Regions from separate parts of the Viridibacillus sp. NPDC096237 genome, predicted to be linked through region 1. Evidence: riboswitches for the same ligand, from Rfam matches in the RefSeq annotation. Region 1 holds a riboswitch; each other region holds the start of a gene.
The links. Region 1 has a riboswitch for S-adenosylmethionine ahead of ACQKMD_RS11870 (O-acetylhomoserine aminocarboxypropyltransferase/cysteine synthase family protein). Riboswitches for the same ligand answer to the same signal wherever they lie in the genome.
Positions count from the first base shown of each region.

Region 2: linked by a shared signal. The riboswitch ahead of ACQKMD_RS15990 (acyl-CoA dehydrogenase family protein) and the one ahead of ACQKMD_RS11870 (O-acetylhomoserine aminocarboxypropyltransferase/cysteine synthase family protein) in region 1 are both predicted to bind S-adenosylmethionine.
Region 3: linked by a shared signal. The riboswitch ahead of ACQKMD_RS08810 (methionine ABC transporter ATP-binding protein) and the one ahead of ACQKMD_RS11870 (O-acetylhomoserine aminocarboxypropyltransferase/cysteine synthase family protein) in region 1 are both predicted to bind S-adenosylmethionine.
Region 4: linked by a shared signal. The riboswitch ahead of ACQKMD_RS03640 (methionine ABC transporter ATP-binding protein) and the one ahead of ACQKMD_RS11870 (O-acetylhomoserine aminocarboxypropyltransferase/cysteine synthase family protein) in region 1 are both predicted to bind S-adenosylmethionine.

Region 1 is NZ_JBNNTI010000019.1:230-7,610, reverse strand. Features, by position in the region: gene pepT (peptidase T) at 1-186, opposite strand, end outside; gene ACQKMD_RS11885 (lysoplasmalogenase) at 222-872, opposite strand; gene ACQKMD_RS11880 (hypothetical protein) at 997-2,682, shown strand; gene ACQKMD_RS11875 (NADPH-dependent oxidoreductase) at 2,840-3,571, opposite strand; SAM riboswitch class I at 3,765-3,878, shown strand; gene ACQKMD_RS11870 (O-acetylhomoserine aminocarboxypropyltransferase/cysteine synthase family protein) at 3,992-5,287, shown strand; gene ACQKMD_RS11865 (homoserine dehydrogenase) at 5,853-6,836, shown strand; gene ACQKMD_RS11860 (DNA-binding protein) at 6,995-7,225, opposite strand; gene ACQKMD_RS11855 (EamA family transporter) at 7,333-7,381, shown strand, end outside.
Region 2 is NZ_JBNNTI010000032.1:13,355-20,735, forward strand. Features, by position in the region: gene ACQKMD_RS15970 (amino acid ABC transporter ATP-binding protein) at 242-997, opposite strand; gene ACQKMD_RS15975 (amino acid ABC transporter permease) at 1,015-1,728, opposite strand; gene ACQKMD_RS15980 (amino acid ABC transporter permease) at 1,741-2,448, opposite strand; gene ACQKMD_RS15985 (transporter substrate-binding domain-containing protein) at 2,533-3,399, opposite strand; gene ACQKMD_RS15990 (acyl-CoA dehydrogenase family protein) at 3,445-4,608, opposite strand; SAM riboswitch class I at 4,721-4,823, opposite strand; gene ACQKMD_RS15995 (betaine/proline/choline family ABC transporter ATP-binding protein) at 5,077-6,231, shown strand; gene ACQKMD_RS16000 (ABC transporter permease) at 6,285-6,920, shown strand; gene ACQKMD_RS16005 (osmoprotectant ABC transporter substrate-binding protein) at 6,936-7,381, shown strand, end outside.
Region 3 is NZ_JBNNTI010000011.1:58,855-66,235, forward strand. Features, by position in the region: gene ACQKMD_RS08790 (LysR family transcriptional regulator) at 1-362, shown strand, start outside; gene ACQKMD_RS08795 (dicarboxylate/amino acid:cation symporter) at 751-1,920, opposite strand; gene ACQKMD_RS08800 (MetQ/NlpA family ABC transporter substrate-binding protein) at 2,157-2,963, opposite strand; gene ACQKMD_RS08805 (methionine ABC transporter permease) at 3,025-3,693, opposite strand; gene ACQKMD_RS08810 (methionine ABC transporter ATP-binding protein) at 3,686-4,711, opposite strand; SAM riboswitch class I at 4,838-4,944, opposite strand; gene ACQKMD_RS08815 (thioredoxin family protein) at 5,001-5,309, opposite strand; gene ACQKMD_RS08820 (hypothetical protein) at 5,321-5,665, opposite strand; gene gcvH (glycine cleavage system protein GcvH) at 5,745-6,125, opposite strand; gene ACQKMD_RS08830 (arsenate reductase family protein) at 6,204-6,560, opposite strand; gene ACQKMD_RS08835 (acyl-CoA dehydrogenase family protein) at 6,668-7,381, opposite strand, start outside.
Region 4 is NZ_JBNNTI010000002.1:156,339-163,719, reverse strand. Features, by position in the region: gene ACQKMD_RS03655 (glycine C-acetyltransferase) at 1-420, shown strand, start outside; gene ACQKMD_RS03650 (pyridoxal phosphate-dependent aminotransferase) at 483-1,646, opposite strand; gene ACQKMD_RS03645 (carbon-nitrogen family hydrolase) at 1,826-2,614, shown strand; SAM riboswitch class I at 2,694-2,798, shown strand; gene ACQKMD_RS03640 (methionine ABC transporter ATP-binding protein) at 2,914-3,927, shown strand; gene ACQKMD_RS03635 (methionine ABC transporter permease) at 3,917-4,588, shown strand; gene ACQKMD_RS03630 (MetQ/NlpA family ABC transporter substrate-binding protein) at 4,604-5,422, shown strand; gene ACQKMD_RS03625 (DNA polymerase thumb domain-containing protein) at 5,842-7,098, shown strand; gene ACQKMD_RS03620 (YolD-like family protein) at 7,112-7,381, shown strand, end outside.

The DNA.
Region 1 (7,381 bases):
TGTTGCAAATAGGTATCCATTTTCATCAAGTGAAATTTCAGTCATACCAATTTCGGCTAATTCTTTCTCCAGTACACGAAGTAGATCCCACTGTTTCTCAGTTGATGGAGTTGTTTCACTTTCAGCATCAGACTGTGTATCGATTTGCGCATAGCGTACTAGTCGTTCAATTACTGTTTCTTTCATTTTGGAATAGCCCCCTTATTGTAAAAGCATTGTCACTATTCTAACACTTTCTTTCGGATGACGGAATAATAAGAAATGCTAATAGCAAATAATAGCTGAGCACCGTAATAGCTCACCATAATAAGTGCATGCGAAAATGGTACATCTGTAATGAACATATTAATCGATAATATTGAATCAGAAAAAATAAATGACAGAGCCCCAATAATAGCAAATTTCGCGTTTGTCTGAATTGCTGTCCAGCCCATAGTTAAAATAACAGTGATGTACGCGACAACTGCAATGGCTAAAATAAGGTCCCCAGATTTAAAGACAGTCCCAGCGATCCAAAAAATCATAAATCCCCCATATAGTAATAGAAGACTAGCTGCAGGTTTAATAATAGCTTTCTCCTTTAATTGAATAAATGCGACGATATAACAGATATGCCCAATTAAAAAACTGGATAACCCAATTAAAAACCACTGAAGCGTTGCGTCACCAATCATACAAAAGAGCAAACCGAGTAGTAACCAATTCTTAAAACTTGTATTAGGTGGTGCTTTTTGAAGTGAAGCTAACCAAATAATGAGCAGCATTGGAACTACTTTAAAGCTAAGTTTCACAATAACTGGTTCAGCAGGTATAAAGAAAATATAAATGATACCAAATAGGACGATTACGCTTATAAGAATCTTTTGTTTCATGTACTTACCTCCTTGTATTAAAGAGTATTCTTGCCGTTAACCAATAAAACCTTTCTAATAAAAAATATAACTGAAACTTTCTAGAGGTTGTATCGTAAAATAGATATGTGAAAGGATGGTTAAAATGATTGCTACATTAATAATGTCGGCCATAGTTGCAGCAGTAGCTGGACTATTAATTGTACCGATAACAAGTAAGACAGAAGATGGAGATTTGAAAACCAAATTCAAAATCCAATTTTTTATTTTCGTATTCATAGTTGCTTTTATAGCTACAGCTACAATTTACTATGTTCTAATAATTGATCAAAACTGGACGCTTTTATGGCCAGCTATGATTGTTTTAACAGCGCTTGGAGCATGGTCTGCAAGTGGTATGGAACGTAATTTAAAAGGTATTCTGTTTTTAGGAAGCTTAGGCTTTGGCGTATATATTTTGACGGCACCTCTATTTAATGCGAATGATAAATTCTCATCAGCTGAAATGACACAAAAAGTTGAATTGAAAGCATTCGATGAAACAAAAAAGCCAGCAAGCGTGCCACCAAAATTTGCACGTAATAAAATGAAAAAAGCATTTAGCCAAGTACCAAATACAAGTTACTATGAATTAGGTAGCTTACAAATTCAAAAGGTAAACGGTGAATTTGTATACATCGCTCCTGTTGAATTCTCAGGCTTCTTTAAATGGACGAAGGGGAAAGTAACACCGGGTTATTTTAAAATGAGTGCGACAGACTCTTCAGATAATCCAAAGTTCATCAAATCAGAAATGAAATATACAACTTCGTCTTTCTTAAACTATAATATTGAGCGTCATATTCGTTTAGAAAATCCGACGAAAATCTTCTACGGTGAGCCGCAACTTGAAGTAGATGATGACGGTAAACCGTATTATATTCGTTCATATGGTAAATTCATTACAGCTCGTAACGGCTTTGACGCAGAAGGAATTGTCATGGTAGATGCTGAAACTGGTAAATCCCAAACATTTGCATTAAAAGATGTTCCAGCATTTATCGATGGCGCAATTTCTCCTGAAGCAGTTAGTCTCCAAAATAGCTATTTCGGTAACTATATTCATGGTTTCTGGAATAGTAAATTTGGTAAAAAAGATGTGAAATTACCTTCAGATGAAGGAACTGAAGCAAATGTTAGCCCGATATTTGATGAGAATGGCGATATGTACTACTTCACAGACTTTACAAGTCCAAAAGAAGGTGTCGATTCGATGCTTGGCTATTCACTTACAAATGGTCGCACAGGAGAGGCAACATATTACACTGGAAATCAAGAAGATTCGTACATGGATTCTCAAGGTGCATTACAAATAATCGAAAAGAAATTCATTGAGAAAAAATGGCAAGGTCAAATGCCAATCATCTATAACTTCTATGGTGAGGCAAGCTGGTTAACACCAGTTCTCGATTCAAATGGTTTCTTACAAAACTATTTCATCGTCTCAGCAGCTAATCCTGAGCTTTCAGTTTCAGGTACAACTCCAAATGAGGCATTAAGACAATATAAATCGATCTTAAGCCGTGGTGGCGGTTCTGTAAACGGTAGCTCGCAACAAGAACAAGCGACAATTAAAGGGAAAATTGTTCGAGTTTATAAAGAGAAAAATGGCGATTTCACAACTGTGTCGTTTATGTTAGATAACAAAGATAACTATAGTGTCAACTCAGAAGTTGTACCACTAGCAATCTATCTAGAAGAAGGCGACAAAGTCGAAGTGAAATATATCAACTCAGGCGAAGTCTTCTTACCTGTAAAAGAGCTCGTAATAGAAGGATTAGTAAAAGAATAAAATGAAATGTCTACCTGTCACTTCATAGTGGCAGGTTTTTTCATAGGTTTATGATTAAGTGAAAGAGATAATTAGTATTATAAAATGAAGCAAATTAGGTCAAACGCATACAAAAAACCTCTAAAACTAGGTATCCCTAATTTTAGAGGTTCCTTTATTACTTCCAAGTAAAGCCTTTTTGCGCCAAAAATTCATTGATATGTGGTCGACGTTGCTCTATTAAGAAGTCAGCCATTTGTTTTGTCCAGTTAGCCATTTTACGATTTGATCCACGACTAGCGTAGTAAGCTTCCAGTGTTGCATCATATTCATCTAGCAATGTGTCATATTGTTCTACATCATAATTATTTTCATGCAGTACAGCTTGTACTGGTAAACGAGGTTTTGTTTCATTTCGCTTAGTAGGTACACCGATTGTTATAGCGAACAAGGGGAAAACGTATTCTGGAAGCCCGAATAATTCGCTAATTTCATTTGGATTATTACGCGCTCCACCAATATAACAAATACCATAACCTTGGTCTTCAGCAGCAATAACGAAGTTTTGAGCGAAAAGTGCAACATCTGCAACACCTACAAGTACGTTTTCCGCAGAATCAGCAATAATTTCTACACCATTTTTTTGACCAGCAACTTGCAGTCGTTTAAAATCTACACAAAATAAAAACGAAGCACCAGCTGTTCCAAACTGGAACTCATTATTTGAAAGTTCTCCAAGTTTTTTCTTCTTATCTTCATCCGTAACCCAAATGACGCTGTATGCTTGTACGAAATGAGAGCTTGCCGCCATTTGTGCTGTTTCAATTAAATCGATAATGACTTCTTTAGGAATACTTTCTCCTGTATATTTGCGTACAGAAGAGTGACTACGTAGTAATTCTTTTACCATAATTAGAAACCCCTTTGTGAAATGAAAATATTTACTTTCTTTAGGCTACCATAATTTAAAGTTTACTTAAATTAATTTTATATGACTAAACAGAGTATCTATTAAATTAATTTTCAGAAAAGACAAATAAAGGTATTGACATCGGTTCGATATATCTTCTATACTTGTCAACAAGATGGAACTGAATCAAATACTCTTATCAAGAGCGGCGGAGGGATAGGCCCTACGATGCCCAGCAACCGGTGAGTGACGAACTCACAATGGTGCTAATTCCTACAGATTTTTAATCGGATCTGACAGATAAGGGGAGGAAAAATTGCGTATGCAACCCTCTTCTTAGTGAAGAGGGTTTTTGTTTTTCCACAAAATCCTCATCATACCTCCGATTTGCCATCTAAAAACATTCAGGAGGAATAAATGATGACTAACTTACGTCCAGAAACTTTATTATTACACGGTGGCCAAGTAGCAGATCCAACAACAGGTGCACGTGCGGTACCAATTTATCGTACAACCGCTTACGCTTTTAATAGTTCGGAGCATGCTCAAAAACTATTTGCACTTGAAGAACCTGGTAATATTTATTCTCGTATTATGAACCCAACTGTCGATGTATTCGAAAAACGCGTTGCACTTTTAGAAGGTGGAACAGCAGCAGTAGCATTATCTTCAGGAATGGCTGCTATTTCATTCTCAATTTTAAATATTGCTCGTGCTGGAGATCATATCGTTGCTTCAGGTAGTTTATATGGCGGTACATATAATTTATTAGCCAATACTTTACCACGCTATGGCATAACAGCTTCATTTGTAGATGAAAGAGATCCAGAAAATTTCCGTTCAGCAATTCAAGAAAATACAAAAGCGATTTATGTGGAAACAATCGGTAATCCAAGTTTAACTGTAGTAGATATTGAAGCCTTGGCAAATATCGCACATGAAAATGAGATTCCATTAATTGTTGATAATACATTCCCATCACCATATGGTTCAAATCCAATCAAGTTCGGAGCAGATATTGTAGTGCACTCTGCAACAAAATGGATTGGTGGACACGGTACAGTAATCGGTGGAGTCGCTGTTGATGCTGGAAAATTTGATTGGACACAAGGGAAATTCCCTGACTATACTGAGCCAGATGCATCTTATCATGGTATTCGCTATGGTGTTGATGCTGCAAGTGCTGCATTCGCAACTCGTCTGCGCGTTCAATTACTACGTGATTTCGGCCCAACATTAAGTCCTGACAATGCATTCCAATTAATTCAAGGTCTCGAAACACTACATTTACGTGTACCACGCCACAATGAAAATGCACAAAAAGTTGCAGAATATCTACGTAGTCACGAAAATGTAGAGTGGGTTAGCTTCAATGGCTTTGAAGACAGTGCAACTCATGAAAATGCAAAGAAATATTTAAAAAATGGCTTTGGTTCAGTTCTAACATTCGGTATTAAAGGTGGGCGTGAAGCCGGTCGTCAATTAATTGATAATATCGAGTTATTCTCCCATGTAGCTAATGTTGGTGATGCACGTTCGTTAATCATTCATCCAGCATCTACAACACACCAACAGTTAAGTGCGGAAGAATTAGTAGCTGCAGGAGTATCTGAAGAGCTTGTACGATTATCAATTGGTTTAGAAGCAATTGAAGATATTATTGCAGCTCTAGATAATGCTTTCGCAAAAGTAGATGAAGCGGTAGTAGCAAAATAAGTATTTATATAAGAAGAAAAGATCAAGACAAGGGATGACGAGAGGCATTATGTCATCCTTTTTCCTTTTCAAAGTATAATATTTTATACTATGAACAATTTGTCTGGAAATTTAAAATACAGTTAATATGTTATTATTAATGGATTAATTTGACCTTTCTAGAAAAACAATTGTCCTCTCCCGAAAGATTTTTCTTGTAATCTGTTCATTAATAGTCTAAAATCATCAATAAGTAAAAAAATTGAAACACAGTGTATTAGTGATTGATAGAATCGCTAAACACTATTTGAAGAACTATTCGTAAGGGGATTGTGAGGCATACACGCTGTGAAGGGGTTCAATACAGCAGTACAGCAACATAATTAGCAAATAGCGATATATCTTTTTCTCTGAATTAATTGGAAGTCAATATCATATGGTGTTGGGCTGAAGAACAAACAAAATCTGAACTACACAATGAGTTTTAACATCTGATTTTGATACCAATACCATCAATACTAGATGGGGTTTGAACACAATTTGGAGATTGAGTGTAAGATTGCAATATTATTTTGGAGGCGATCGTATGGCAGCGGTAAAGGTAGCAATTCTAGGATTTGGTACTGTAGGGCAAGGAATTTATCATATCATAAATGAAAAGCGTGAACAGTTTAAGGAGACATTAGGAGTAGATATTGAAATTGCAAAAATTTTAGTGCGTGACGTGACTAAACCTCGTTCAAATGCACCTCAAGAGTTAATGACAGATAACTTTGAAGATATTTTAGCGATTCCAGATTTACAAGTTGTATTCGAAGCGATTGTTGGTGAAGAGCCAGCATTCAAATATTCAGCACTTGCAATCGAAAGTGGCTGTAACGTAATTACAGCTAACAAAGTAATGTTCTCTAAACACGGCCTATCTTTACAAGAAAAAGCGAGACAATATGGCGTACAAGTGGGCTATGAAGCAACAACTGCTGGTGGCGTTCCTGTCATCAAAACAATGCAAAATATCTTACGAGTAAATGACGTACACCATATTCAAGGGATCTTGAATGGTACATCAAACTATATACTAACTCAAATGCGTAGTGAAGGCCTAGCATTCGATGATGTATTAAAAGATGCACAAAGCCTAGGATATGCAGAAGCGGATCCTTACAATGATATTTCTGGTCAAGATGCTTTCCGAAAACTTATGATTCTAAGTGCGTTAGCATTTGGTAAACAACCAAGATGGGAAGATGTTGATGTAATTGGTATTACTGAAATCACTTCCGAGCAAGTAGAAGAAGCTTCTGCAAAAGGCTTACGTTACCGCCATGTAGCAGATGTACAATTAGGCGAAGATGGAGAGTTAATCGCCAAAGTTGGACCTGAATTAGTTGGACCAGAACATCCACTTTACTCAATTGAAGGTGTTAATAACGCAGTAGCTCTTGATACAAACTACATTGGTACCTTAACTCTTGTAGGACCGGGAGCAGGTATGTTCCCAACTGCAAGTGTAATGGTTGAAGATTACGCAGACATGCTAGCTAAACAAACAGCGCCAGTTACAATCTAATTTTATATTGGAGCAGCATTCAGTTGCTAGCTTCTACATATGATAAACACCAGTGGCTATTCAAAGACGCCACTGGTGTTTTTGTTATTGAGTGTATGGGGTATGTAAGGGGTTCTATTTATTTAACCTAAAACTAAAAGACAGCTCTTGGCTGTCTTTTAGTCTTCATCTTTAATATCAATATCTTCTGGAATCGGTGTGTTCTTCCAAATTTCAATTTCTTCTTTGATACGCTCAAGTTGATCATGGTAACGCTCAAATTGGTCACTGCTGATTAAAAACTGTTCTCCATCGTGAACAGCATGAATGCGACCTTCTAGTATATAACGCAGCACTTGTTGCTCTGGCATTGAGATATCTTTCGCTGTATCCGCGACGGTTTTGTACATAGATCAATGCCTCCTTTTGCCTTCATTATAATAGAAGAAAACGTTTGCCTCAACTTTCAGAATTTATGGTATATTTATGAAAAGATACATAAGGAGTGAGCTATTAAGTGAGTATATTACCATATGCTTTTGTATTATTGGCAGCTGTTTTATGGG
Region 2 (7,381 bases), on a different contig from region 1:
ATAGTTGATTGGAGTGCAGGCGGGGACTCCTTGGGGAACTAGCGAACATCTTGAGACCCCGCAGGAGTGTTAGCGACGAGGAGGCTCAAGGTTCGTCCCCAGTAAAGCGTCCACCGGAACGGAAATTAATGGCATTAAAGAAAAAATGGCAGAAACAATTAATCGTTTCCGCCATGGCTAAAATTCATTTTAGGGACTTTTTCAGTGCTCTCCAAGTAGAGGTGGGCGTTTTTTTGATGTATTAAATATAGAAAGTATAATCCTCAGGCAGAACACGTTTTAAAAACTTCTTCGTGCGCTCTTCTTTTGGTTTGACGAAAATTTCGTGAGGGTTACCTTCCTCAACGACAACACCCCCATCCATGAAGATGACGCGATTAGCTACATCCTTAGCAAAGGACATTTCGTGGGTTACTACAAGCATAGTTGTGCCTTCATTGGCGATATTCTTCATAACAGTTAGTACTTCACCAACAAGCTCTGGATCTAGGGCGGATGTAGGCTCATCAAAAAGAATGATATCAGGATTCAAAGCAACTGCACGTGCAATACCAACACGTTGTTGCTGACCACCCGACAGTTCGCTTGGGTACGCATCATATTTGTCGGTAAGGCCCACTTTACTTAAAGCTTTTTTACCGATTTCAATGGCTTCGTTTTTTGGCACTTTACGTCCAATAATAAGACCCTCTATGACATTTTCAAGCGCCGTTTTATTGTTAAATAGATTGTAGTTTTGGAAGACGAAAGCAATTTTTTTGCGAATAGCATGAATATCTTTTTTCTTTGCATCATGTAAATCGACATCAATTTCTCCAAAAGTGGCATGACCTTGATCCGCTTTTTCTAAAAAGTTAAGGCAACGTAGCAATGTTGTTTTACCAGATCCACTAGGGCCCAAAATAACTACAACATCGCCTTTATCAATGGATAAATCGACACCTTTTAATATTGCATTTTCACCAAACGATTTATGTACATTTTTAATACTTAACATATCATTACACCCCAGTTTTAAGCATTTGCTATTTTATATTTGCGTAAATGTTTTTCATATAATTTGAAGCCGTATTCAACAGCACTACATAAGATTAAGTACACGATGAATATATCTAAGTAGGCTTCAACATAGTTATAGCCTACGTTTGCAGCGACCTTAGCTTTCAATGTGATTTCTTGTAAAGACATTGCATAGCCAAGGGAAGTAGCCTTGATGAGGTTGACGGTTGCTGTACAAATATTTGGTAGTGCTACCACAAGTGCTTGTGGAATGATGATGCGTCGATATGCTTGAAAAGTCGTTAAACCTACCGAGTGTGCAGCTTCTAATTGACCTTTGTTGACCGTACTAAGTGCAGAACGGAAAACTTCAATTAAAATTGCGGTAGTACTAAATGAAAAAACGATAAAAGCGTACCAAATCGGATGGATTTTATAAACATCAATAGCAATATCATATTTTTTAAATAGTGCTGTTAAAATCAATGGAACACTACTATAAACTATGAATATTTGAATGATAATAGGTGTTCCTCGCACAAAAGATACATAGACCTGAGCTAGACGTTGTATAAAAGGTATTCGATAAATTCGTGTTAAAGCGAGTGAAAATGCTAGTGGTATAGCAACCAGTAAAGAAACAATAGTCACAAGTAGCGCAACAGGTACACCAGACAATGCGACGAAAAATGTATCTATCAAAAATTTATAATTTAATCCTTCAGACATGTGCGTACCTCCTTATGTTGTTTCTAATGTTTTTTTACCTTTACTAAAGAATTTTTCAAGTATCGAGAAGATTTTCTCAATGATTAATGACAATACCCAATAAATGATTGCTAAAGCGATAAAAATTTCTAGAGCATGTGCATTTATATTGCTGGCGATAATGAGATTGGCTTTTCCAACGACATCGATTAGCCCAATTGTATACGCAAGTGCACCTTCTTGTAGTAAGGCGATTATTCCGTTACCGAGATTTGGTAGTGCTACAACCAAAGCTTGTGGAAAAATAATACGACGATACGCTTGAAAAGGCGTTAGACCAACACTCACAGCAGCTTCGTATTGTCCCTTATCAATTGATCCATAAGATGAACGAATTACTTCAGATATAATTGCTGCAAATTGTAGTGTGAAAGTTACAATAACGAATATTGCTGTATCAATATCATGCAGATTAATGCCGAAATTTTCAGCTAGGGCAGGTACACCATAGTAAACGAGAAATAGTAACACAATTGAAGGTGTACAACGCATGATAGTTGTATAAACGTTTGCGAGTTTCTGAGCAATTTTACTATTACTCAGCTTGGCTATCGTAAGCAATAAACCAAAAAAAGAACCTAGTAAAATGGACAGACCTGCTATCATAAATGTCACCTTTAGAAAAGGGAGTAAAATAGGGAGTGACTCCCAAATATAAGATGCATCAAAATATTTTTCCATATGCTCACCATCTTCATTTTGTATTGGAAAGGCTGTTGAGTTTAATGACTCAACAGCCTAAGGAAGTTACGTATGCATAAACAATTAACGTTCCACTTGCTCAAGTACTTCAAATAAATCACGATCGTAGAATTTTTTGCTCAGTTCATTTGTTTTTTGTTTTTCTTTAATTTGTTTTATAGCTTTGTCATATGCGTCTGCAAATTTCTGTTCTTTTTTATTGTACAGTGGCCATGTTTTAATAACAGCAAATTCGTTATACACAATGTCATCTGCTAATTTGTGATAAGCACCTTCTTTTGCAGAAACTTGTTGATCGAACATACCTTCAATCATTACACCGCCATCTACTCGGCCTTCATTGACCCATTGAACAATATCGATAGTGAAAGCATCTCCAGCTTTTAGTTTCACTTTGTTATCTGGATTTTTTTGATTGTATTCATCAATGACTGTATATTGAGCATTATTTGCAGCAATTGGTGCTAGAGAGAATCCTGCTGATGCAAAGTCTTTTAGAGATTTAATATTTTCATCCTCTTTACGTAATACCAAGCCCGCACTACTTAAGCCAAGGAACTCTTTAGGATAGATGAATTTTTCTGTACGCTCTTCAGTGAAAAAGGCATTTTTGACACCGACTTGGTATTTACCTTGTTCGACACCAATTAATAAGTCGTCACTAGTTGTGCCTACATATTCAAATTTATAATCTGGTAATAATTCATCCACTAGTTTCATTACTTCTACATCGTATCCAGTTGGATTACCCTGGTCATCAATATATGAGATGGGCTTACTAGCTTGATCAAAGGCAACTTTCACCGTACGTACTTTTGATGAATCTTCCTTGCCTTTGGAATCAGATGCCTCACTTGTTGAGCAACCAGCTAAAATTGCTATTGAAGTAATACCGACTGCTGCAAATTTTAATAATTTTTTACTGAACATATCTTAAATCTCCTTTTTAATTTTTTTTAATTATTAATAGACAATCTAATTCTGTTGTTTCTGTTCTTCAATAGCTGTTAATGCCAATTTTGTAATGGTCATATCATCCATTGGAGGATTGTGTAGCCCAGCACGTACATTGCGATAATATCGTTGCAATGGATTAGAGTTTTGTAAACTTTTTGCACCTACTACGCGCATTGCTTTGTCAACGATATCAATGGCTGCATTAGTCACTGTATGTTTGGCAACAGCAATTTCATGTGTCAATGAATCTCTTCGCTGTGGATCATCGTAAGCTTCAGCTGTACCATATAGGACAAATCTAGATTGCTGTAGCTTTAACTCAATTTCACCTAATAGATGCTGTACATTCGGTAATGAACATATAGGTGAATTTAAGCTATTTGGTTGATGGTGATTTGCGAAGTGAACTGCATAATCACGGGCTGCTTGTGCTATGCCTAAATATGTTGCAGGAATATGCAATAACCAGCCATTGATTTTACCACCGCTCGGATGGTTTGGTAATTCGACTAAATCCGAGTCACTTACTTTAACATTTTGTAAGATTAAGTCATGACTAGAAGTGCCACGCATCGACATTACATCCCATGTTTCTTCAATAGATAGTCCAGTGGTATCTTTGTGAATTAAGAAGAACCCAACTTGTTGTTTATCTTCAATCCAAGCAGAGGTTAAAAAATAATCTAAAACAGGGGAAGCCGTTGTGAAGGTTTTGCGTCCGTTTATAAGCCATCCATTGTCAGATCGAACTGCATTTGTTCCAGGACGTCCGCCACGAGTGGGGCTCCCGGTGCGCGCTTCACTTACAGAACGATTCACAATAGCACCATTTTGTACTTCATTTGCAAAGAAATTAAGCTGGTCAGCTGTCCATAATTTCTGCTCATACAATTCACCTATAACACCTAGAGTCCAGCCCATTGAAAGTGAAGTGTTTTCATCGTAGCTAGCAAGTGTTTCTTGCAAAAGAACCATATCGTAAACTGAAAACCCTTCGCCACCAAATTCTTTTGGTAAAGTAATTGCGGAATAGCCAATTTCACGAAGTTGGCTAAAACTCTCTTTTGGGAATATAGATAATTCATCTACAGTCGCAGCACTTTTTGCGATTTGAACTTTTAGTAACGCCAATTTATTTAACCATTGACGTTGTAGCTCTGTTCTTATAAATATCTCTTTCATAATAAATCAACCTCATATCCTCTAAGTTTATAATTCTTATAGAATTACTATGTATTGAAGCTATAAAAAATCTCCCATTTATAAAAGAGGGAGCTTTAACGTTGTATATGCACCCTTATCGGCCAAGATTTCTCTTGCTGGAAGTAGCACCATTCTGTTAGACAGTGGTTGCTGAAGCTTCATCGGACCAGTCCCTTAGCTTCTCGTGATAAGTAATATTTTATTGTTTCAATTATTTTACTTTTTATAAAAGTGAAAGTCAATATGAAAAACAAAGTATTTTTGTAGGGATTAAGAATCGTAGTATGTGCCTAATATTACAATTAAAAATCATATAGAACTTCTAGTTAGATTTTTAATGATTATACATTTTAGTGAATATTTTTTAACTTATTATACTTTTTAGGTTTATCACTTATCAAAAGAGGGTAAACTAATCTTAGGTTATAAATTTGAGGGGGAATACTTATGCTAAAGATAGAGAATTTATCGAAAGTGTATAGGGGGGGAAAGAAAGCCGTTGACGATATGAATATTGAAATTGAACGCGGTGAATTTGTCGCCTTTATCGGTACGAGTGGCAGTGGGAAAACGACTGCCATGCGTATGATTAATAGAATGATAGAACCGACCAAAGGTACCATCTATTTGGAAGGGGAAGATTTATCGAAGAAGAATCCAGTAGCATTACGTAGGAGTATAGGATATGTTATTCAACAAATTGGTCTCATGCCACATATGACCATTCGTGAAAATATCACACTTGTACCTAAATTGTTAAAATGGTCAAAGGAAAAGAAAGATCAAACAGCAGAACGCCTCATAGAACTCGTTAATTTACCCCAAAGCTATCTTAATCTATATCCCGCGCAATTATCTGGTGGTCAACAACAGCGTATCGGCGTGCTCCGAGCATTAGCCGCAGACCAAGACATCATCTTAATGGACGAACCATTCGGTGCATTAGATCCTATTACGCGTGACACGTTACAAGACTTGATGAAAGATTTACAGCAACGTCTTGGCAAAACTGTTATTTTCGTCACGCACGATATGGATGAAGCAATTAAGTTGGCAGACCGTATTTGTATTATGCATAGTGGCCAAGTTATCCAATTTGATACTCCTGACAATATCCTATCTAACCCAGCTAATGAATTTGTTCGTGAATTTATCGGCTCTCACCGTTTAATACAAGAAAAACCAAGTGCGAAAATTGTTGATGATGTAATGATTAAACCAATCTCTATTACATTAGAGAAAAGTATTAATGATGCTTTTCGTTTAATGGTGACAAAACGTGTCGACACATTGTTTGTCGTTGATGGACAAAATCATCTAAAAGGCTATATCGATGTTGAAGGTTTAACCACAGCACGACATACTACTTCTAGCATTTCTGAAGCAGTAGAAAAAGACGTTTTTTATGTACGGAATGGTACAAAATTACAAGATTCAGTACGTCGCATTTTAAAACGAAATTTAAAACATATTCCCGTTGTAGATGAAGAGCACCGTTTAATCGGCCTTGTTACACGTGCCAATATTGTGGACATGGTCTATGACACTATTTGGGGTGATGAAGAAATAGAAGGGGATACAAATGTTATTAATCTAGAATAACAAAGAGAAACTCATACTCAACAAAACTAACTAATTAGAAAGGACGTGAGTAAATGATTGATTTTATAACACAAAACGGCGGGGATATTTTGAAAAAAACATGGGAACATTTTTATATATCTGCTATAGCATTATTTTTAGGTATTGTCGTGGCAGTTCCCTTAGGCATTTTATTATCAAAACTGAAAAGAACCGCTAAAATCGTTTTAGGTATTACGAGTGTTTTACAAACGCTACCTTCATTAGCTATTTTAGCAATTATGATTCCATTTTTGGGAGTTGGGAAAGTACCTGCAATTATTGCTCTATTTATCTACACGCTATTACCTATTTTAAATAATACGTATATTGGTATGAAATCTGTTAATCAAGGACTTAAAGCAGCAGGAATGAGTATGGGAATGACAAAAATACAATCCATCGGGATGGTTGAACTTCCATTGGCAATACCTGTTATTATGTCAGGTATTCGATTATCTGCAGTCTATGCTATTTCATGGGCAACTTTAGCATCTTACATAGGAGCAGGTGGTTTAGGTGATTTTATTTTTAATGGACTGAACCTTTACCAACCCGAATTTATTATTGGCGGCGCCGCATTAGTAACTATTTTGGCTTTAATTACTGACTTTATATTATTTAAAGTAGAAAAGTGGGCTACACCAAGAGGTTTAAAAATTGAGCGTTAGGAGGGGAACATGCTTATGAAATATAAACAAATAATTACCATAGGCTTGATTATGACAGTGTTAATTTTATCTGCTTGTTCGCTAACTGGTTCAAGTGATGATAATGACGTGAAAATTGCTTCAATGACAACAACAGAAAGTAAGATCATGGCTAATATGCTGAAATTAATGATTGAACATGAAACGGATGAAAAAGTAGAACTGATTAATAATCTAGGATCAAGTGTCGTACTGCATCAAGCAATGATTAACGGCGATGCAAATATTTCTTCAACGCGTTATACAGGAACAGACCTTACCGGGGCTTTAAAAGAAGGTCCTGTTAAAGATCCTAAAAAAGCGATGGATACTGTACAAAAAATATTCCAAGAGCGCTATGATCAAACATTTTTCGACACATATGGTTTTGCAAATACTTATGCATTCATGGTCACACGTGAAATGGCTGAAAAGCATCATTT
Region 3 (7,381 bases), on a different contig from region 1:
CCATTCATTTATCTGATCTACGGAATGAAGATTTTGTTCTTTTCCCCGAAGATTATATTCTTAATAAAGTAGCTGTTGAAGCTTGTAAATCTGTTGGTTTCACACCAAAAATTACTTCAGAAGGCGAAGATATGGATGCTTTAAAAGGTTTAGTAGCTGCAGGAATCGGTATAAGCTTATTACCTGAAAGTGCCTTTTATGATTCCACTCCTAGGCGAACTGTAAAGTTACCGCTAGTATCACCAGAATTCACCAGAACAGTCGGTATTATTGCACCTACTAATCGTGATCTAGCTCCTTCTGAACAAGTTTTCTTAAGCTTTGTTAATAACTTCTTCTCATTGTTAACTCAATTTAAATAACAAAAAGGCCTCAGAATTATTCCTAGGGCACTGAAAAAGTCCATAAAATAAATTTTAGCCATGGCTTTCTCTTCGATGCCGTTAATTTCCGTTCCGGCGGACGCTTTCCTGGGGACGAACCTTGAGCCTCCTCGTCGCTAACACTCCTGCGGGGTCTCAAGATGTTCGAGTTCCCCAAGGAGCTACAACATTATTTGCGGTGAATTTGAAACGTATCTTGAAGCTATTAAATGAAGAATAAGGGAAATACAAAAAACACCAGCACTTTCTGTTCAAAATCGAACGAAAAGTGCCGGTGTTTACTATTGAAGAACATTACATTTTAAAAACATAAGTTTTTCAGTGCCCTCATTATTCCGAAGGCCTTTTTATAGAACTTATTTATTTTCTAACTATGCTTGCTCTTTATACTAAAGCGGTCAACGATCATTGAAAGTGCACCGTCACCTGTTACGTTTGTTGCAGTACCAAAACTATCTTGCGCAAGATATAAAGCAATCATTAACGCAACCATAGTCTCATCAAAACCTAACATTGATTGAAGAATTCCTGTAGCTGCCATTACTGCCCCTCCCGGTACACCAGGTGCTGCAACCATTACTACACCTAACATGAAGATGAAAGGTATCATTTCAGTTAAAGTATAGGCATGATTATTTAACATCATTACGGCAATTGAACATGTTGTTAGCGTAATTGTACTACCCGATAAGTGAATTGTTGCAAATAACGGAACTGTAAATCCTGTCACTCGTTCTGAAGCACCTGCTTTACGTGCTTGCTTTAATGTTACCGGAATCGTAGCAGCTGATGACTGTGTTCCAAGAGCTGTGAAGTATGCAGGTGCCATTGTTTTTAATAGATAGAACGGATTTTTTTTATTAACGGCACCTGCCACTACATATTGTAAAACTAAAATACATATATGCATTAAAATGATTAATAAAAATACTAGTGCAAATACTGAAAGGATTTTTGCTACTTGACCAGCAAAAGTCATATTTAAGAAAATACCAAAAATATGGAATGGTAATAGTGGTATAATAATTTTCGAAATCACTTTATCAATTATTAAATTAAATTCATCAAAGAATTTTTTCATAACTTCACTATTAATAGCTGCCATACCGATACCAAGGATGAAAGCTAGTAATAAAGCCGTCATAACCCCCATCAATGGAGGCATATCAATTACTACGAATGTTTTCGCCAAAGATTCCTCTGGGTTAGCAAATTGCTCACTACCCGAAGTTGAAATTAACTTAGGTAGAATATTTGAAGCTATGAAGAATGCAAAGAATCCAGCGATTAAAGTAGAGAAGTACGCAAAGAAAGTTGCTAATCCTAATAACTTTCCTGAACCTTTACCTAATTGTGCAATTCCAGGTGCAATAAACGCGACGATTAATAACGGTACGACGAAGTTTAAAAAATTCCCGAATAAGCCATTGAATGTTGCAAATATTCTAACGCCATCTTTCGGCATGATAGTCCCAAGTAAAGCCGCCAATATTATCGCTACAATAATTTGCGGGAGTAAACCAAACTTAATCTTCATAAATTGTCCTCCTCATAAATACATATGTCTCTTCTAAAAGCATAAGCACACTTTATCACACCCACTTATTAAAGTGAATAGTATATTAATAATCCAAAAGATTTAGTATTTTCTGATAATTATAATTAAAACGTAATAATTAAGTAATAACGAGGTTTACACTATTTATTCTATAGAATCCCTTAAGTATATAAAAAACACCCAAGCAGATTCAGCTTGGGTGTTTCAGTTAGTTCTTATTCAGAAACAGGAACGATATCCCCATTCCATTCTTTTAATATATAGTCTTGCATTTCTTTTGAATGAAGAACTTTAACTAGTTTTTTAATCTTTTCGTTGTTCTCATCTTCTTTACGAACAGCAATTATATTAATGTATTGAGATTTTTTATCTTCTAATGCAATTGCATCTTTTCCTGGGCTAATACCTGCATCAATAGCGAAGTTAGAGTTAATTAATACTGCGTCACCTTCGTTATTTTTGTACATTTGTACAAGCATTTCAGGTGCAGTGTTTGCATCAAATTTTAAGTTTTTCGGGTTCTTTGCAACGTCTTTAATTTCAGCTGCAGTTTTATCTATGCCTTCTTTTAATGTGATAAGGCCTTTCGCTTCAAGTAAAGATAACATACGTCCATGGTCAGCTACAGAGTTACTTAGAAGAATTGTTGCTCCTTCCGGAAGATCTTCGAGTTTTTTATATTTTTTAGAATAGATACCAATTGGTTCGATGTGCACTCCACCAACATTAACGAAATCATAGTTTTTCTTCTTATTTTCAAGGTCTAAATAAGGTATATGTTGGAAATAATTCGCATCTAAATCGCCATTTTCTAGATCTTGGTTCGGCAAAACAAAGTCTTGATATGTTTGAATATCTAAATCAATACCTTCTTTTTCAAGAAGTGGTGCTGCTTTTTCTAAAATTTTAGCATGCGGTACATTAGCTGCACCAATTCTTAATTTCTCATCTGATTTACTACCACAAGCTGCTAGGCTTAGTGCCAGTACTCCCGTTAGGATTCCTGCTACAAGTTTCTTCATGTTCTTAACTCTCCTTTTTAACTGATTAGTTATATATGATCGGTTATACCGTTAAACCCAATTATCTTTTATCTATTTTCGTTGTCATAAGGTCGCCGATAAATTGAATAACAAATACGACAACTAGTATGAGGATTGTTGCAACAAACGTTACATCACTTTGACTTCTTTGGAAACCGTCCAAGAACGCTAAGGTCCCAAGACCACCTGCCCCAATAACACCTGCCATTGCTGTGTAACCAACAAGCGCAATAGCAGTTACAGTAATACCCGAAACTAAAGCTGGTAAAGATTCTGGTATTAGTACCTTACCGATAATTGTAGACGTCTTTGCACCCATTGAACGTGCCGCTTCAATGACACCTTTATCAATTTCTTTCAACGCTATTAAAACCATACGCGCATAAAATGGAGCTGCTCCAATGATTAATGCCGGTAAAGCTGCATTTGGACCACGAATTGAGCCTAGTAAAAGCTTCGTAAATGGAATTAATAAAATTACTAAAATAATGAAAGGAATCGAGCGGAAAATATTCACAAGCGAACCTGTTAACCAACTGACTAATTTATTTGCCCATAATTGTTGAGGGCTTGTCAAAAACAGCAAAATACCTAAAGCTAAACCAATTACGAATGTGAAAACTGTAGCAACACTTGTCATATATAGTGTTTCTATTGTTGCTTCCCACATTTTCACCCAATCTACATTCGGAAAGAGATCATTAAGCATTTTCGATCACCTCCGTTTTTACTCCATGTTCATTCATATATGTCACTGCTTTTTGTACATTATCCTTATTACCATCTAGCTGTACGATGAGCGTACCATATGGACCACTCTTCGTTTGCGAAATATTCCCATGGACAATATTCAAGTCCAGATTAAGTTCACGACTTAAATGTGAAATAACTGGCTGGCCAGTTGAAGAGCCTACAAAAGTTAATTTCACAAGTGTTCCTGATGGGTAGTTTTCAATAATTTGTCCAATTGATTCTTTACGCTCGTTTGTGTCAGTAATTTGAGATACAAAGCGTTTTGTAACATCTGCTTGTGGTGATTGGAATACTTCTAGAACATCACCGTTTTCTACGACTTGTCCTGCTTCCATCACAGCCACACGATGACAAATTTTACGAATTACATGCATCTCATGTGTGATAAGCACAATTGTTAAACCCAATTTTTCATTGATATCTACTAGTAAATCTAAAATTGAATCCGTTGTTTCAGGATCAAGCGCTGAAGTCGCTTCATCACAAAGCAATACTTCTGGATTATTAGCTAATGCTCTTGCAATACCAACACGTTGCTTTTGACCACCTGATAGTTGAGAAGGATATGCTTTCTCTCTTCCTTTTAAACCAACTAATTCAATAAGCTCTAATACCTTCTTTTGACTCTCAGCTTTAGATAAACCTGCAATTTCTAATGGAAATGCTATATTTTCTTCTACAGTGCGTGACCAAAGTAAATTGAAATGTTGGAAGATCATACTGATTTTTTGACGTGCATTACGTAACGCAATTCCTTTAATCGATGAAACTTCCTGGCCATTTACAACAACTTTACCGGATGTCGGTTGCTCCAAACCATTTAATAAACGAATGAGCGTACTCTTGCCCGCTCCACTGTATCCAATAATGCCGAATATTTCTCCGTTTTCAACAGATAAATTCACATCTTTGACAGCAGTTAACTCTCCGTTAGCGGTTTTATATTTTTTCATTACATTTTCTAACTTAATCACTGTCATACCACCTTTATTTTAAAACTAAAAAGTATGCACTTTCTAATGGCATCTTTTTGAAATTTAAAAAACCCTTCTGCAGATTAACAGAAGGGTTCAACGCAATACTATATACGTAAAACCGTTCTCTCATCTTCCAAAGTAAATACTTTGTGTGATTTGGCACCGTGCCATATAAATATGACGGTTGCCGGGCTTCATCGGGCACTTCCCTCCACCTCTCTAAATAAGAGTAACGACAATATTTAATTAGTTATGATTGCTACTTTATCACGCTATTACTTTAACGTCAATCATTTAATTGTAATTTCTCAAATAAATAAGGTACTGATTGAAATGCGTAGATTTTATCGCGGATTTTACCATTTTCTGAAATAATTAAGCAAGGGACACTTTCTATTTCATAATCAAATGCTACATCTTGTATATAATTTAAGTTCGCTTTACCAATCGGGATATCACTTACGACATGCTTTACAACATCCATCATTTTCGACGCAACTGCACATGTACCACATAATGGTGTATACAAATAAAAAGCCGCAAGAGAGGAGGTTTTCATCATCTCTTCCCATTGTTCACGTGACCATTCTTCCATGTTTGTCATTCCTATACTATAAGATATTCTTTATGAACTTTAAAATTTGCAGCTAATAATATTCTAGCTAAATGTCTTCTTGGAGTAGCTTCTACTTGTTTATAAGTAGAGGAGGTGTATAAATAACGAGCATTTGGGAACTCTCTCTTAAAAAGAGCACGGAGTTTATCACCCGATGAGTCAGCATCAAAAAATGCATACATCTCGTAATCATCATAGAGTGCCAAGATCTCTTCTAATCGACTTGCACTAACTGTTCCATTCGTACATATTATCGGAATATCCTCTGCTAGTATTGGCGCAATTTTCAACTTATCTTGGCGCCCTTCTACGATAATCAGCTTGTTAAAAGTCATATATACCCTCCTAACAAATACTTTTTGCCGCTTACTAAGTTTAAAAAAACGCCGAGCAAATGCACGGCGTTTTTGAATCTTATTCTTCGATAATTGCTTCGTATTGTTCAGCAGTTAATAATGCATCAATTTGAGCGTTATCTGCTGGTTCAACAACAACCATCCATGCTTTTTCATATGGAGATTCGTTAACGAACTCTGGGCTCTCTTCTAGGTCTTCGTTAATTTCAACTACTTTACCGGAAATCGGTGCGTAAAGTTCAGATACAGTTTTTACAGATTCTACACTGCCGAATGGCTCGTCTGCTACTAATTCATCTCCAACTTGTGGAAGTTCAACGAAAACGATATCGCCTAGTTCTGATTGTGCGAAATGTGTAATACCGATACGTACTTTTCCGTCTTCAGTTTTTACCCATTCATGTTCTTCAGAATAGCGTAAGTCTTTTGGTGTGCTCATGAATACCCCTCCAAATATGTAATTACATTCACTTTAAGTTTGACATATTTCCAGTGTAAAAACAAGCATATGTCTGTGTTATTTCCACGTCTCTTCAAAGTCTGATTCTTTAAAACCTAACGTTACTTTTTTACCGTCTGTAACAATCGGACGCTTAATTAACATACCATCTGAAGCAAGCAATTCTAATTGCTCATCTTCCGACATATCAGCAAGACGATCTTTCAATTGTAACTCTCTATATTTTATTCCTGAAGTATTAAAAAATTTCTTCAGCGGTAAACCACTTGCATCTAAATACTGTTTTAATTCCTCTTTAGAAGGTGTTTCTTCAACGATATGCTTCGCTGTATAGTTTACCCCATTTTCTTCTAACCATGCTTTTGCTTTACGACAAGTTGTACATTTTGGATATTGAATCAATAAAATAGACATATACATGCTCCTTTTTCCAAACTATTTAATTCTATTGTAGTGGGAGTATAGCCTACAAGCAAGAAATCCGAACACAATTTTGTGTTCGGATTTTCATCTAGCTTATTTTAGACAACAAATTTTTCTGCTTCAATAAGTTTAACTGAAGCTTCACGTTTTTTCGCAATAACATTGTACGGGTTATTACGAGTTAGTTTACGAAGAGCAGAAAGCATCATTCGAGCGTTGTCGCCGTCTACAGCTGTAATGATTGTTTCTTTTGCTTCTTTTTCGATTTCTTCAAATGCTTCCTGACAGAAGATTTGAGTGTATAGTAGTTTTTGGCTTGCTTTATCTAATCCATCACGAGCAATAGCTTTTTCTGTACGTAATACAGTAGACTCCATTGCAAATAATTGGTTAGCGATATTCGCAATGTTCACTAGCAATTCTTGCTCAGCATCTAATTTTGGACCATATTTTTGTGCAGCAAGACCGGCAGCTAATAAGGCAATTTTCTTCGCATTTTTTACAAGATATTTTTCTTGTGCTAATGGTTCATCGCTGATTTCTTCAGGCATTAGCATTAATAATTCTTGTTGTAGGCTCGTTGCTTGTTGCAATAATGGTAGCTCACCTTTCATTGCTCTCTTCAAAAATGTACCTGGAATGATGAAGCGGTTAATTTCGTTTGTTCCTTCGAAAATTCGGTTAATACGTGAGTCACGATAAATGCGCTCTACTTCATACTCCTGCATGAAACCATATCCACCATGTAATTGCACCGCTTCATCGGCGATGTAGTCAAGTGTTTCTGAACCAAAAACCTTATTGATAGAACA
Region 4 (7,381 bases), on a different contig from region 1:
TTAATCGATTGGTTAAAAGTACGTTCACGTCCATTTTTATTCTCAACAGCTTTACCACCAGGTGATGTTGCTGCAATTACTGCGGCAGTTCAAATGCTAATTGATTCAACGGATCTTTGTGATCAACTATGGGAAAATGGTGATTATTTAAAAGCAGGTCTGAAAAAACTTGGATTTAATATCGGAGCATCTGAAACACCGATTACACCATGTATCATAGGTGACGAAAAACTAACTCAAGCATTTTCTGCTCGTCTTTTTGAAGAAGGCGTATACGCTAAATCAATCGTCTTCCCAACTGTACCAAAAGGCACTGGACGCGTGCGTAACATGCCAACTGCCGCACATACAAAAGAAATGCTAGATGAGGCTTTAGCTACTTATGAAAAAGTAGGTAAAGAACTAGGGGTAATTTCATAATTTTAAATGCTCAGCAGATTTGCTGAGCATTTTTTATTAGGCAATTTGTTTAATGTGATTTCTTAAAATAAATTTAGTTTAGAGATACGTTTTATCGCTTCATGAAGCCTGTCCTCATCAACAAGCAGGCCTACACGTACGTACCCTTCTCCGTATTCTCCAAAACCATTACCAGCAGCAACTGCTACATCAGCTTTTTCAAGTAATAAATCAGCAAATTCTTCACTTGTATAACCTTCTGGTACAGGAAGCCATGCAAAGAATGACCCCTTTGGTGCTTTCACAGCCCAGCCAATACGTTCGCAAGCAACGTTTAATGCGTTTCGGCGGCTTTCATACATAGCCACTAACTCGGTTACGCAATCTTGTGGGTTAGTAAGTGCGGCAATGCCAGCCTCTTGCACTGCAGGGAAAATGCTGACAAATAGATGATCTTGTACTAAATTTAATGCTTCAATCAGTTTGGCGTTACCAACTGCAAAGCCAATACGCCATCCGGCCATATTATATGTTTTTGATAAAGTATATAGCTCAACGCCAACGTCTTTAGCTCCGTCAGCTTGTAAAAAACTCACTGGTTTTTCACCATCAAAGCCAATTGCTCCGTATGCAAAGTCATGCATTATGGCAATATCGTTATCTTTTGCGAACTGCACAGTTTCATCAAAAAATGATAAATTCGCAACAGCTCCAGTTGGGTTGTTTGGATAATTTAAATACATTAGTTTCGAACGATTTTTTACCTCATCTGACACAGTTGTGTAATCAGGTAGGAAGTTGTTTTCAGGTAGTAGCGGAAGTGTATCGAACTTGACTTCAGCTAGTGCCACACCTGACCAATAGTCTGGATAACCAGGGTCTGGGAGTAGCATTGAATCTCCAGGGTTCATAATAGCTAAAGGTAATTCGACTACGCCAATTTTCGTGCCGAAAAGTATGGCTACTTCCGTATTTGCATCAATTTCAACACCGTATTCTCGCGCATAAAATGCAGCAATTGCTTCCTTAAATTCAGGTAAGCCACGGAATGGTGAGTATTTATGAGCTTGCGGATTAGTAACAGCATCCTGCATAGCTTTTACAATATGTGGAGGTGTTGGCTGGTCGGGATTACCTTGTCCTAAATTGATGACATCTCTACCTTCCGCCACTGCGGCACCTACTTTTTGTACTAATGTTGCGAAAAACTGTTTCGGCAATTGCTGTAATCTCGTTGAAAATTCCATCTTTGAGCTAACCCCCTTGAATTATTTTGTTCGAAAATTTGTTATCTACAAAAACTTTCGCTAAATACTCTATACACAATAACTACTTTGTGGATAAAATAGACGTATGTATAAAATAGTCGCAATAATAAGAGAAATATTATAACTTTTTAAAGAAAATGTCTACAGGTGGTGGAGTTATGAAAATTGCATGTATACAGTTAAATGTTGCCTTCGGGGACATTGAAAAAAATTTTTCAAACGTTGAAAAATTTATTAGAGAGGCTGCGGATAAGGGAGCAGAACTCGCAATTCTTCCTGAAATGTGGAATTCTAGCTATGCTTTAAAGAAATTAGAAGAGCTAGCAGATCCAAACGGGGAGCGTACGAAGGATTTTTTACAAAAGCTTTCGAAAGAACTGCAAATTCATATAGTTGGTGGCTCAGTATCGACAAAAAAAGATGGTGAATTCTACAATACGATGTACGTCTATAACAATAAAGGGGAGCTTGTCAGCGAATATGACAAAGCACATCTTTTCCGTTTAATGGACGAGCATTTGTATTTATCAGCTGGTGATAAGAAAAATAACTTTGAGCTGGGTGATATTCCAGCAGCTGGTGTTATTTGCTACGATATTCGTTTTCCGGAGTGGTTACGCCTACACGCGTTAAACGGAGCAAAAGTAATTTTTGTTTCTGCACAATGGCCAACACCACGTATTGATCATTGGAAAACGTTATTACAAGCACGTGCAATTGAAAGCCAATGTTTTGTTATTGCAGTAAATCGAATTAGCCATAAAAAACAGAATTTCAACGGTCAATCAATGGTTATTGAACCTTGGGGTGAAGTATTATGGACTGGTGGAGAAGATGAAGAAATGGCGATTATCGATATCGATTTCTCTATAGTTGATGAAATTCGCCAAAGAATTCCAGTGTATGATGATCGACGACCTGAATTATATAAAGATATTTTGAAATAATACAGAATTTCAAAAAAGTGTTTGACAACTAGATTATTACACCGTAATATTTAGTTCATAACTTACAAACGAATATTGAACTTTATCTAGAGAGACCGAGGGATAGGCCCTATGACGTCCGGCAACCCCCTGAAAAGGGAAGGTGCCAATTCCTGCAGAATGAGTGCATTCTGGAAGATAAATCGCCAATTTACATTTACGATACTTCTTTCAGAAAATTGAAAGAAGTATTTTTTAATAGAAAATACCTAGTAATTCTATAGAATTTATATAATATAAACAGATTTGAGGGATACAATATGCTCAAGATTCAGAATCTTATGAAAATATATAAAACAAAAAAAGGGAAGGTTACGGGCGTAAATAACGTATCATTGAAAATCAACAAAGGTGAAGTCTTCGGTATCGTAGGCTACTCTGGAGCAGGGAAAAGCTCACTTCTACGTTGTATCAATTTATTAGAGCGACCAACGAGTGGCAGTATCGTTGTAAATGGTCAAGACTTAACGAAGCTAAAAGGTGAGCAACTTCGAAAAGCTCGTTTGAAAATCGGTATGATTTTTCAACATTTTTACTTAATCAGTCAAAAAACTGTCGGTGAGAACATCGAATTTGCTTTAAGAGCAGCAGCTACACCGCCAGCTCGTATTAAAGCTCGTGTAAAAGAATTGTTAGAAATGGTTGGTTTAGCTGAGAAAATCGATGTCTATCCAGCACAATTAAGTGGCGGTCAAAAGCAACGTGTTGGTATCGCCCGAGCACTTGCAAATAACCCATCTATACTACTTTGTGATGAAGCAACATCAGCACTTGATCCAAAAACGACAGTTTCTATTTTACGCTTACTGAAGAAAATCAACCGTGAGTTTGATATTACAATCGTCCTGATTACTCATGAAATGGATGTTGTCAAAGAAATTTGTGATCGCATGGTTGTTATGCAAGACGGGAAAGTCATTGAAGAGGGTTCTGTCTATGACATTTTTGCAAATCCAGTTGAGCCTTTAACCCAAGAGTTTATCAGTAGTGTTGTATCATTTGAACTTCCGCCAACAATTCTTAAAGGTGTCAAAGGGAAGATGGTTAAAGTGTTATTCAAAGGGGATGTCGCTGGTGAGGGTGTCATCTCAGATATGATTCAAAACTTTGATGTACACGGGAATTTCCTGCACGGCACTATTGAGTATATTCAAGAAAAACCGCTTGGCATTTTCCTAATGGAGCTACAAGGTCATCCGGATAATGTGAAGAGAGCCGTTTCCTATTTAGAAGGGCGCGGTGCGTTTGTGGAGGTGATTAACGATGTTATTTGATTTCGAACATTTCCTTAGTATGCTTCCAGATATATGGAAAGCATTTGGTGAAACATTACTCATGATTGGTATTTCACTTAGCATCTCGCTAATCATCGGTTTACCACTAGGTATTATTTTATTTATTACAAGCAAAGGTTTATTTTTACGAAACCGTTTTTTGAATGGAATTCTAGGGTTTATTGTCAATCTTGTTCGTTCCATTCCTTATATCATTCTATTAGTAGCGTTGTTCCCACTAACCAAAATATTAGTTGGGGATACTATTGGGCCAGTAGCTGCGAGTGTTTCATTATCCGTAGCAGCAATCCCATTTTTCGCGAGACTTGTTGAAACGTCTATGCGTGAAATTGATAAAGGTGTCATAGAAGCATCAATTGCAGTCGGTGCAACACCGTGGATGATTGTAAAAGACGTGTTATTACCTGAAGCGAAATCAGGTATTATTCAAGGCATTACAATGACGGTTATTAGTTTAGTCGCATACTCTGCGATGGCCGGTATTATCGGCGGTGGTGGGATTGGTGACTTAGCAATTCGCTTTGGTTATTACCGCTATGACAACACAATCATGATTGCGACAGTTGTCATTTTAATAGTTATCGTCCAAATTATCCAACTTGCAGGCGATGCCATTTCAAAAGCAATCGATAAGCGATAAAGGGGAGATTTCAAAATGAAGAAATTTTTACTAGCAGCGTTATTATTCGTATTAGCAACAGCTTTAGTTGCATGCGGTAACAAAGATGAAAGTAAAGAAAAAGATTCAAAAGAGATTAAAATTGGCGCAACTGCAGGTCCTTATAGCGACATGTTAAATAAAGCAATCATTCCGCAACTAGAGAAAAAAGGCTATAAAGTAAAACCTGTTGAATTTAGTGACTACGTACAACCAAATAAAGCATTAGATTCTGGTGACATCGATGCAAACCTTTTCCAACACTCAATTTATCTTGAAAACTTTAATGAACAAAACAATATGAAACTAGTTGGTCTAATTAACGTGCCGGCTGCACCAATGGGCTTCTTTGCAAAAGATTTTAAGTCAATTGATGATATTAAAAATGGCGCAAAAGTAGCAATTGCTAACGATCCATCAAATGCAGCACGTACATTACTATCATTACAAGAACAAAGACTTATCAAAATTGATCCTAATATTGAAGAACTAAAAGCATCTGAAAAAGATGTTGTTGAAAATCCTAAAAACTTAGTATTCCAACCAATCGAAGCAGCAGGGCTACCACGCGCAATCGAAAGTGCTGATCTTGTTGGTGTCCCAGGAAACTTTGCGCTTGCGGCAGGACTTGACCTACAAGATGCACTATTCTTAGAAAATATGCCTGATAAATTCCGTAACGTTATCGCAGTTAAAGAAGAAAATAAAGACTCACAACTAGCTAAAGACATCTTAGAAATCGTTAAATCAGAAGAATTCGAAAAAATCATCGACAAAGAATTCAAAGGCTTCGGAAAACCTGACTGGATGAAATAAATGCTGAAGGCGCTCGTTCAGACCCGACAGGCACTGGAGGGCTCGAACTAATAATGTAAAGCTAATTTAGTCTTACACCTCCCTTCCGAGATACTGGGGAATTACAGGACTTTAAATCAGTTTTTGATATCCATTAAAAGTACTGAGTAAAAATTACCAATTCTAAAAAGAACGTTTGTGCGTATAATATATACAAACAAACGTTCTTTTTCGTTGTGGAGGGAGAGTGAAAAAAATGAAAGATCAGTTAATAAAAGCGATGCAACACAATCAGTTATTAAATATGATGTACATTTCAAAGTCTGGAGTCATCACGAAAAGGTGTATCAAAATAATTAAGGTAGCCAATAGCGTACTTTTATTCTCGATAATGTTCTTGTTGTTGTTCCAGTTGTCTATAAAGAGCGAGGGATCATTTAATGTATGAAAACCTTCCTGAACGTTCCATTATATGTATTGATATGAAGTGCTTTTATGCCAGTATCGTAGCGATGTTACATGGACTAGATGTTTTAAAAACTCCAGTTGCAGTAGTAGCAAATTTTGACCAACCAGGTAGCGTAGTGCTTGCTGCCTCCCCCTTAATGAAAGAAAAATTTAGTATCAAAACTGGTAGTCGTCGTTATGAAATACCTAAACATCCTGACATTAGATTGTTTGAGCCGAAAATGAGTTTCTTTATTCAAATATCGATGACGATTACAAAATTGATCTCTAATTACGTCCCAGTTGATGCTATACATGTGTATAGTATAGACGAAAGTTTTGTTGATTTGACCGGCACTGAAAAGCTTTGGGGTTCACCTGAAGAAACGGCTAAGGAAATACAAAGGGCTATTCTTGACCAATTTAATATACCTAGTGCAGTAGGTATGGGACCAAATATGTTAATAGCCAAATTAGCTTTAGACCTTGAAGCAAAGAAAACAGGCTTTGCTAAATGGACGTATGAAGATATTCCAAAGAAATTATGGCCAGTTCGACCCCTTTCTGAAATGTGGGGAATTGGTAAACAGATGGAAGTGAATCTAAATGCTATGGGGATACAAACAGTCGGTGGTTTGGCTAATACAGATCTAAAAGAATTAGAAAAGCGCTTTGGTGTAATGGGCAATCAACTCTATCACCATGCATGGGGAATCGATTTATCCACATTAGGGGAGCCGTTATTAACAAACGGAACTTTAAGTTTTGGGAAGGGCCAAATGCTGATGAGGGATTACCACACACGTAAAGAAATCTCTGTAGTACTCCTTGAAATGTGTGAGGACGTAATGAAGCGAACACGGGATGCAGGTTATGTTGGCCGTACAATTAGTATTGGTCTTTCTTATAGTCGAAACGCTATGACCAAAGGATTCCATCGATCTAAAACGATTGCAGTACCAACAAGCGAAACCCTTGTGATGTATAAAACTTGTATTGAATTGCTGGATAAACATTTTGCAGGTGAACCAGCTCGGCAGTTATCTGTCCGAATATCCAACTTAGAGAAAGAGCATAGCATTCAATTGGATTTATTTGATGAACGTAAGCCACAGCGTCAAATAATCGGTCCTACAATGGATGCAATACGCAACAGGTTTGGAGCTACCTCAATATTAAGAGCAGTTTCTTTCACGAAGGCTGGTACAGCTATTAATCGAGACCGCTTAGTTGGTGGTCATTTGGCATAGGAGTGATTTATTAATGATACAAGACAGAGGTAATATTAAATGGGCATCGATGATGTTGCCGGAGCATTTGGAGCTTCTTAGAGAGTACAAACAAGAGCGGCGTACAGAACAGCCAAGAGAATTGGCTGAGTGGGAACTGGAAGAACTACAGAAAACAATCGATCAAGCTTTTAATCAGCAATTGGACATAAAGTTAGAAGTGTGGAAGGACTACAAAATCACACAATGGACTGGAATAATTAAATCGATTAATACTAATGAACTCATACTTGAAACACTACTT